One region of the Nonomuraea sp. NPDC048916 genome, then DNA from elsewhere that is predicted to be linked to it. Evidence: riboswitches for the same ligand, from Rfam matches in the RefSeq annotation. Region 1 holds a riboswitch; the other holds the start of a gene.

Region 1 (4,871 bases):
CATTTCGCGGTAGCACGAGTATGGATCGCGCACAAAATCCGGATCGAACGGATCGAAACCCAGCACGTCGGTGGCGCTCAACGACGAGCTGTAAGGATCACTGTGATCGCTCATCGCGCTCCGAAGTGTGACGACATATCACGAGTACTTCATATATAAGGGATCATGTCAACGTGTGTCGTCAAGCGCAGGCATTGTCGCGCTTGACGGCCTTTCAGATATGCGTTTACCGTCTGCGGGACGAGCAGGGTGTTTCGGGGAGAATCGCTGTTGGGGGGAGGGCTCCCGATGGATGTGCTCACCGAGGGTGTTGAGCTGAGCCATGCCGACTTAGCGTTGCTGGCGGAGCTTGCCAAGGGAGTCACGGTCGATCGGGTCGGCAGACGCCTGGATATCAGCGGCCGCACGGTCCGCCGCAGGCTGCGGGGGATCTGTGACCGCATCGGGGTCGCCACGGCGATCGAGGCCGTGGCCTGGGCGGCGCGGCGCCAGCTGATCTAGCGATTTCCGGCGACCGACCCGGTGACGCCGCCGCTCAGTCGGCGATGCGCACGGCACCGGCGAACGGCCGCCGGGCGATCGACGCGATGCGCACGACGTCACCCGTCCGGGGCGCGTGGACCATCATGCCGCCGCCGAGGTAGATGCCGACGTGGTGCAGGTCGGTGTAGAAGAACACCAGGTCGCCCGGCCGCAGCTCCTCCTTGGAGATGTGCCTGCCGGCGGTCCACTGGCTGCCGGTGTAGTGCGGCAGCGAGATGCCCACCTGCTGGTAGGCGGCCATGACCAGGCCGGAGCAGTCGTAGCTGCTCGGCCCCTCGGCGCCCCAGACGTAGGGCTTGAGCTGCTGCGTGAGCGCCCACCTCGCGGCCTCGGCGGCCTTGCCGCTGCCCGCGATCGGCAGGCTGACCCGCACGGCGCGGGTGCCGGGACGCCCGGCCTCGCCCAGCGCGCGGCTGAACAGGTTGCTCTCGACCTTGGCGACCAGCTTCACGATCTTGTCACGCTTGGTGTCGACGTCGGCGACGATCTTCTGCACCTCGTCGATGCGGGCCTTGGCGCTGTCTCTGGCCCGTTCGGCCGTCGCCCTGGCCCAGGTGACCTGGTTGACCTCCTCGCCCTGCTCATGCTCCAGGGCGAAGGTGGTGGCGGCGCGGTCGAGGAAGCCCTCGGGGTCCTCGGAGTTGATCAGGGCCATGGCCCGGCCGAGGCCACCGGTCATGTACTCGTTCTGGGCCAGCAGGACGGCCCTGGCACGCTTGGTGGCCAGGTCGGTCTCGCTGGTGGCCAGCGTCTTCTTCGCGGCCTCGGCGGACTTCTGGGCGGTCTTGAGCTTCTCCCGCTGGCCGTTGTATTCCTCGGTCAGCGTCTCGATCTGCGTGTGCATCTCCTCGACCTGCTTGGACAGGTCTTCGAGGGACGGCTTGGGGTCGGCGACGGCCGGAGCCGCGGGAACGGCGAACACGAGCGCACTGATCACCGCACCGAGGACGGCGAGCCGGCGGGGTCCGGAGTGTTCCGGAGGGCGGGCGTGCTCGCCCGCGGCCTTCCTTCCGCGATCGCGCGTGCGCTTCACCAACCAACTCCTCTCGTCGACGCCTACCGGGTTAGCTGACGGGTTCGGGCCGGAGCAGCCCTACCGAGCGTCGCGCTCGGATTCACCCCGGTGGTGGCGTTCGCCACCGGCGGGTCCCCGGCTCCCCGTGCGGGGATTGGGCGCGTCTCCACGCGGGGGTCGCGTGGGTGACATCGTCGCTGGACATTAGTGCACCTTGGGTTGGTGCTCAACCAGAACTGCCAACTCGGTCGAGGTTGAGCTACCGATGGGTCACAAGGTGATGTCGTGCCCGGCCGCCCCTGACTGATTTTATGTCCTGTTTGCCCTAGTTTGGGCTGGCCTTGTCCTCCTGGGGGTGACATGTCGGAGAGGGGTAAGACGGGAGATTTACGGGCGAGCCGTAATGCGATCTGTACTCTGGAGAGCCATGGAACAGGCCACCGAAGTGACGGTCCAGGACACCGGGATCCTCGTACGCCGTGCCCGCACCACCGATGTCAGGACCATCGGGCGCCTGGTCGCCACCTATGCCGGGGCCGGGCCCCGCCTGCTGCGGAAGGCCACGGTCACGTTGTACGAGGACGTCCAGGAGTTCTGGGTGGCCGAGCGGTCGGGGGAGGTCGTCGGCTGCGGAGCGCTGCACGTGCTCTGGGAGGACCTCGCCGAGATCCGCACGGTCGCGGTGGATCCCGAATTCCGCGGCCTCGGGATCGGTCACCGAATCGTCTCCGCGCTGCTCGGCACGGCGACGGAGTTGGGCCTGCATCGGGTCTTCTGCCTCACATTCGAAGTCGACTTCTTCGGCAGGCACGGATTCCGTCCCATCCAGGGCACGCCTGTCTCCCCCGAGGTCTATGCCGAACTCCTGGCCTCGTACGACGAGGGTGTGGCGGAGTTCCTTGATCTCGAACATGTCAAGCCGAACACCCTGGGCAACACCCGTATGCTGCTCCACTTGACATCGGGTGACACGGATCTTGACAAAGACGAAAGGTGATTGTTGATACCTATGTCGATACGTTGTGCAGCACAGGCATGTGTCCTGACACGTGCCACATGCGCACTCGAAGCGAGGTGACACGGTGAGCACAGGACAGCCGCCGTATCCTCAGGACGATTCCGGCGAGAATGCCGGGTCTCCTGAATACGGACAGCAGTACCAGGGTCGCCCCCATGGTGAGCCCGACCCCGATGTGACGGTCGTGGGCTACCGTGCCGACGACTACGGCCAGCAGCCCCAGCCCGGTTACGGCCAGCAGCCGCAGTACGGCCAGCAGGGTTACGGCCAGCAGGGCCAGTCCCAGCCCGGCTACGGTCAGCAGCCGCAGTATGGTCAGCAGCCCGACTACGGCCAGCAGGGCTATGGCCAGCAGCAGGGGCAGCAGCCCGGCTACGGCCAGCAGCAGCCCGGTTATGGCCAGCAGGCGCAGTACGGTCAGCAGCAGCCCCCCGGCCAGCCGTACGGCCAGCAGGGTCAGCAGCCTGGCTACGGTCAGCAGGGTCAGTCCCAGCCCGGCTACGGTCAGCAGCCGCAGTATGGCCAGCAACCGCAGTACGGTCAGCAGCCCGACTACGGCCAGCCAGGTTACGGCCAGCAGCAGCCTTCGGGCCAGCAGGGCTACGGCCAGCAGCAGCCCTCCGGCCAGCAGCAGCCCTCCGGCCAGCAGTACGGCCAGCAGCCCGACTACGGCCAGCCGCAGTACGGTCAGCAGCCCGGCTCCCAGCCGGAGTACGGCCAGCAGTACGGAGGCCAGCCCGGCTACGCGCAGCCCCAGCAGGGCTACGGCCAGCAGCCCGGCTATGGCCAGCAGTACGGCCAGCCGCAGCAGCCGGCCTACGGGCAGCCCGGCTACGGCCAGCCGGGCTACGGTCAGCCCGGTTACGGCCAGCCCGGCTACGGCCAGCCGGTGGGCGTGCAGCCGCCCGGCGCCCCGGCTCCGCTCGCGGAGTGGTGGCAGCGGCTGGTGGCGAGGCTGATCGACGGTGTCATCTTCGGTGTGATCATGACCGTGCTGTCGTTGATCCTGACAGCTCTCCTCCTCGCCAGGGTCGACTGGACGACCGGGCAGACGACGGGCTTTATGGGCCCGTTCGTGTTCGGTCTCGTGATGGCCATCATCCTCACCGGGGTCTATGTCGCCTACGAGTTCTTCCTGACGAAGGCCAAGGGGCAGACGCTCGGCAAGATGGTCATGGGTATCAAGATCGCCCAGGTCGGTGGGCCGGTGCCGCTGGAGGGCATTCCCAACGACGTCGCGCTCAAGCGGGCCGGCGCGACGTGGGGCGGCTACCTCCTCTACTTCCTGCCGTTCGCCGGGCCTTTGCTCGCCGCGATCGCCGTGGGCCTGAATGGCGCGTCCCAGCTGTGGGACAAGCCGCTGCAGCAGACCTTCGCCGACAAGGTGGCCGCCACCGTCGTGGTGAAGATCAAGTAGCCTTCGTCAACGTCAACAGAGGCCGGCCGCTGGTCGGCCTCTGTTTTGTGTGTACGACCCGTACCAATATGGGAGTCGACCGGATCGCCGACGGGGCGAGGTGGGGTTATGGCCGGGATGCGGGCGGGCGCGAAGCCCGCGGAATGGTGGGAACGACTCGTAGCCCGGCTCATTGAAGGTCTCGTCTTCGGGGTCTTCTATTACATTCTGTTCATTACGCTGTGGGGCGTCTTCCGAACTGTCGGGGTGTTGGGCGGGTTCGACGGCCGACTGCCGGGCGTGTTCGCCTGGTTGCTGACCGGGCTGGGATATACGGTCTATGACTGGGTCGCGCATTCCACGCGCGGTCGCACGTTCGGCAAGGCGATCATGAAGATTCACGTGACGCCGGGCGACCTTCCTCGGCGGGCTCTGCTGAAACGCGCCCTGGTGTATCCCGGTCCGGTCATGCTGATGGGCATTCCGGTGGTCAATGTGCTCGCCGGAATCTTCGTGTTCGCCGTGGGCCTGCTCATCCTGGTGGACAAGCCGCTCGAACGCGGCCCGCACGACAGGCTGGCGGGAACCCGGGTGGTCAAAGATCTTGGTTGACCCTCGACGGTCCCTCTGGCCGAAGCCTTTCCGCAAAGTTTTCCCTTGATCCGGTAAGGAGCCTGGAGAGACTGCCATTAGGCTATGGGGCGTCCGGGATGTCGGACGTTGGTGCCCCTGACACACCGAGTGCGTCTGTGTGCCGCTATGGTCAGGTGCGGGGGATGTCATCCCGCGCGGCGTGAGAGCCGCTCCTGCTCCTGCTCGCCGCGTCGGCGGTGCAAAAAGACGCCCCCTGAAAGCCCGTCCGCTGTGGAGACGAGGACGAATGGAAGCCGTAACAGACG
Region 2 (4,871 bases), on a different contig from region 1:
GCCCAGTCGGTCTCCTCGGGAGTGAGCGCCCTGGCGTGGCAGGCCGCGATGGCCGCCTGCAGGGTGTAGGGGCCGCGTGCGCCGGCGAGCTCCTCGGCGCGTTCGAGGGCGGCCAGCCCGCGGCCGATGAGCAGGCGGTCCCAGCGTGCGCGGTTCTGCTCCATCAGCAGGATCGGCTCACCGGACGGCCCCACCCGGGCCCGCGCCCGCGACGCCTGGATCTCCATCAGGGCGACCAGCCCGTGCACCTCGGCCTGCCGGGGCATCAGCCCGGCCAGCACCCGCCCCAGCCGCAGCGCGTCGTCGCACAGCGCCGGCCGCATCCAGTCGTCGCCCGCGGTGGCCGAATAGCCCTCGTTGAAGATGAGATAGATCACCTCCAGCGCCGAGGAGAGCCGCCCCGCGAGCTCCTCGCCCTGCGGCACCTCGAACGGGACCCGCCGGGCGGCCAGTGTCCGCTTGGCCCGCACGATCCGCTGCGCCACGGTCGGCTCCGGCACCAGGAAAGCCCGGGCGATCTCGTCGGTCGTCAGCCCGCCGAGCACCCGCAGCGTCATCGCCACCCGCGCCTCGGTCGACAGCACCGGATGGCAGGCCGTGAACACCAGCCGGAGCAGGTCGTCCTCGATCTCGTCGACGTCGGGGAGCTCGTCGTCCCCGTCGAGGTCGCGGCCCAGCTCGGCCAGCTTGCGCTCGTAGCGCTCCTGGCGGCGCAGCAGGTCGACGGCGCGCCGCTTGGACACGGCCATGAGCCAGGCGCCCGGGTTGCGGGGCACCCCCGACTCCGGCCACTGCTCCAGCGCCGCGACCAGCGCGTCCTGTGCGAGCTCCTCGGCCAGGCCGACGTCGCGCACCATCCGGGCCAGCCCGGCGATGAGCCGGGCCGCCTCGATCCGCCACACCGCCTCGATCGCCTGGTGCGTCTCGGAAGCCTTCACCGGCCCATGAGACCAGCCAGGGCGCCCCACCCGCAAACCGGCTCCGGCGCGTAGACCGGCTCCGGCCCGCAAACCAGGCCCTCGCAAACCAGGCCCGTCCGCAAATCAGGCCCGTCCGCAAATCAGGCCCGTCCGCAAATCAGGCCCGTTCCCCGGGCCGGGCCTGGGGTCAGGCGGGGTCGCGGTCCTCCAGCGACTCGCGCAGGGCCCGCTCGCGCTCGGCGGTCTCCGGCGACATGGACTCCGGTGGCATGTCGGTCGGGTCGAAGACCTGCCACACGTGCAGGCCGATGCCGTCGTGGTCGCAGGGCACCGGGAGCCGCATCGCCCACTCGAGCGCCTCTTCGCGCGACTTGACCTGGATCAGCCAGAATCCGGCGATGAGCTCCTTGGCCTCGGTGAAGGGCCCGTCGAGCACGGTCGCCTTGCCTGACTTGTAGGCGATGCGGGCCCCGTGCGAGCTCGGGTAGAGCCCCTCGGCCGCCAGCAACACCCCCGCCTTGACCAGCGACTCGTTGTACTCCATCATCGCGTCGACCAGTTCCTGGCTGGGCATGACGCCGGCCTCGGTCTCCTCGTTGCCCGCACCTACGATCATGAACTTCACGGCGCCGGCTCCTTCCGCGTTCGTTGCCGGGTCCCGGCCGGACCCCGCGCTCACCAACGCGTCGAACCCCGCAGGCGCGAATCGACGCGTTCAGTGGATTGTTTCGGAAAAGTGGCGAGCGCGCGCCCGAGGGGGAGTGGGGCACGCGCTCGCTGGAGGGGGACGTGTGTGTGATCGGGGGAGGGAGGTGAGGGGATCAGCTCGTGTACTGCGGGTAGCCGTAGCCGACGACCTGCCACGTGGGCCGGACCCGCTCCTCGACCTTGCCGTTGCCGGTGTTGCCCTCGATCGTGGTCAGGGTGCCGTTGCCGTTGTCCTTGACGACGAAGCCGACGTGGTCAATGGAGCTCAGGCTCTTTCCGCCGTTCCAGGCGAAGAAGACGACGGCGCCGGGCTTGGGGGTGGTGCCCCAGCGGCCGTTGTCGGCGAACCACTGGGCGTGCGTCACGGTGTAGGCGTCCCAGCCGATCTGGGAGCGGGCGCCGGCGTTCTCCCCGACCCAGGAGACGAACATCGCGCACCAGGCGGCGTTGAGGTAGGCCGCCCTGTTGCCGCCGTCACGGGCGATCGTCTCGGCGGCGCGCTGCGAGGCGGCGTACCACTTCTGGAACTTGGTGCCTCCGCCGTAGGCGTTCTCCGAGGTGCCGATCTGGGCTCTGGCCAGGGCGAGGACCTGCTCGGCCGTCACGCTGACCGCACTGGTCTCGGCCTGGGTCTCCGTGGCCGAACCCGCGTGCTGGTGGGAGTCCGCGGCGGCGGGGGCGACGGCGCCGAAGACCGCGGTGGCGGCGAGGGTGACGCCCAGGGCGGCGCGGACGGCTAGGTGCCTGGTGGCATGGGAAAGACGATGCGTGGCCATCGGGTGGGGTGACTCCTTGCTTCCATACCGCTTACCGGGTTAGCTGACGGGTTCGGACGTGGAAGCTGCCCTACGGCACGATGTGCCGATTCACCCCAATGGGACCTGGGTCCCCGGTTCCGCGTGATGCGGATTCAGCGGTCGCAGGTAGATCCTGCGATGTTCTCTGCGATGGGCCGGCAACGAACGGACAAACCGGACGTATGCCGCGAATGCCCCATAAGGTAATACAAGGGGCAAGGGGATTACAAGAGGGTAACTGGTTCGGTTAACAAAGTTGTTTCCACGCGTCCGCGAGGTGCCCCATCGGCGTCCGCGAGCTCGTACCGGCTCGATCGACGGGTCGCTGAGCGCGATCCGCCGCGGCGCCCAGGACGGCGCCTCGATGTCCGCCCGCATCCCGGTGCCCACCGCGTAGGCGCTGTTGGGCAGGGCTCCCAGGAGCGAGACGTCCGCCGGCGCCCGCTTCCCGTCCGGGTAGAGCGGCGCTCCCGCCGCCGAGTTCCGGCGCCCAGAGCCGATGCAGCGGGTCGTACGGTAAAGCGAAGTCAAAGCCGGCGTGAACGGAGCGAATGTCGCCGAAGCGCGGGCCGGCCGCACCACCCGCTCGGCGTCGGCGAGCGCAGCGGCCAGGGCTTCTCGCACAGCACCGCCTTGCCCGCCGCGATCACGGCCTCGGCCACCTCCACGTGCTTGCCGTGCGGGGGTGGCCGCGGGGAAAGATCATCCTTTACGCCTGGTTGAAGGTGTCCGGGTCGGGTCCGAGCCGCTTTCCGATGTTCATCGCCCCGATGGCCGCGATGTCCTCATGGTCGAGGATGAAGTTGAAAATGCCGAGGTTTTCCTTGATCCGCGACGGCGTGACCGACTTGGGGATCGCCACGTTGCCCAGCTGGATGTGCCAGCGGAGCACGATCTGCGCGGGAGTCCGGTTGTGCTTCTCCGACAGCACCGCCAGCGCCCGGTCCTCCAGCAGCCCCCGGCCCTGCCCGAGCGGGCTCCACGCCTCGGTGAGGATGCCGTTGGCCTCGTGGAACGCCCGGAGCTCGCGCTGCTGGAAGTAGGGGTGGAGCTCGATCTGGTTGATCGACGGCGCGATGTCGGCCTCGTCCAGCAGCCTCGTGAGCGTCTTCACGGTGAAGTTGGACACGCCGATGGCCTTGGCCCGGCCGTCACGGTAGATCTTCTCCAGCCCCCGCCAGGCCCGCAGGTAGGTGTCGCGCGCCGGCATCGGCCAGTGGATGAGGTAGAGGTCGACGTAGTCGAGCCCGAGCCGGGCCAGGCTCTCCTCGAACGCCTCCTCGGCCCGCTCGTGGTCGGTGTTCCACAGCTTGGTGGTGATGAACAACTTGGCGCGCGGGATGCCCGAGGCGTGTACGGCCCGGCCCACGCCCGCCTCGTTCCGGTAAAGCGTCGCGGTGTCGATATGCCGGTAGCCGACCTCCAGCGCGGTCTTCACCGACTGTTCGGCCGCGTCGTCGGGCACCCGCCAGACGCCGAACCCGATCTGCGGGATCTGGACGCCGTCACTGTTGAGCAAGAGCGAATTCATACCCTCCATTGTTCACGCGGCGTTCCTCACCGCTTCAGGCGGCCGGGCTAGCTTGAAGCGGTCATGCACGGGCCATCACCCGGCGGGGAGAACAGACTGGGAGACAGCGTGCGAGATCGGGCGTCGGCCTGGGTGGAGTCCCCGCTCCAGATGCTGTGCGCCGTCGAGGCCCACCACGCCGGGCTGCTCGGCCCCGCCACGGTCATCGTGCCGAGGGCGAGGCTGCGCCCGCTCAGGGCCACCCGCGCCGAGCTGTGCCGCCTCCCTCTGCCCGAGGGACTGGAACTGGCCGAGCCGCGCGAGCGCATGCCCCGCCGGCCGCACGCCGTCGGCGACGCCTTCTCCGGCAGGACGCAGCTGCGCTGGCTCACTTCCCGTCCCGGCCCTCTCGTGGTCGTCGACGACGGGCTGGCCACGCTCCGGCTGCTCGAACTCCTCGCGGCGGGGCCGTACCGGCCGCTGCTGCGGGCCCGCGCCCACCCCGGAACGCTGCGCACGGCGCTCGGGCTGGCCGCCGCCGTCCGGCTGCGCGCGAGCCGCCCCACCGTCTTCACCGCGCTGCCGGTGCCCGCCGGCCTGGTGGAGGGCGTCCGCCGGGCGGGCGTCGACCTGGTCCGCCACGACTTCCCCTGGCTGCGCGCGCAGCCGCTCACTGAGCCCGGCCCCGCCGAGCGGACCGTCGTGCTCGGCACCTCGCTGGTCAGGAACGGCCTGGTGCGCCGCGACCGCTACCTGCGCTGGATCACCGAGCTGGCCGCCGGGGAACCGCTCGCCTACTACCCGCACCGCCGCGAGGACCCCGTGGACGTGGCGCTGATCCGCGGGCGGCCGGGCATCACCGTGCACGACCCGGGCGCCCCCGCGGAGCTCACCCTGCGCGGCCTCGGCCCGGGGCAGCGGGTGCTCAGCCTGCCG

Evidence for each region. A riboswitch is a leader RNA that binds a small molecule or an ion and turns the genes downstream of it on or off. The one in region 1 is predicted to bind cyclic di-AMP.
Region 2: linked by a shared signal. The riboswitch ahead of AB0C16_RS19480 (CHAP domain-containing protein) and the one ahead of AB0C16_RS26685 (NlpC/P60 family protein) in region 1 are both predicted to bind cyclic di-AMP.

The regions. Positions count from the first base shown of each region.
Region 1 is NZ_JBEZFS010000026.1:72,690-77,560, forward strand. It holds gene AB0C16_RS26675 (cytochrome P450) at 1-114, opposite strand, end outside; gene AB0C16_RS26680 (LuxR C-terminal-related transcriptional regulator) at 289-501, shown strand; gene AB0C16_RS26685 (NlpC/P60 family protein) at 536-1,576, opposite strand; cyclic di-AMP (ydaO/yuaA leader) riboswitch at 1,582-1,729, opposite strand; gene AB0C16_RS26690 (amino-acid N-acetyltransferase) at 1,986-2,555, shown strand; gene AB0C16_RS26695 (RDD family protein) at 2,641-3,993, shown strand; gene AB0C16_RS26700 (RDD family protein) at 4,102-4,584, shown strand.
Region 2 is NZ_JBEZFS010000016.1:140,146-145,016, reverse strand. It holds gene AB0C16_RS19490 (RNA polymerase sigma factor) at 1-938, opposite strand, end outside; gene AB0C16_RS19485 (YciI family protein) at 1,108-1,536, opposite strand; gene AB0C16_RS19480 (CHAP domain-containing protein) at 1,742-2,404, opposite strand; cyclic di-AMP (ydaO/yuaA leader) riboswitch at 2,418-2,554, opposite strand; gene AB0C16_RS19475 (aldo/keto reductase) at 3,135-3,956, opposite strand; gene AB0C16_RS19470 (hypothetical protein) at 4,065-4,871, shown strand, end outside.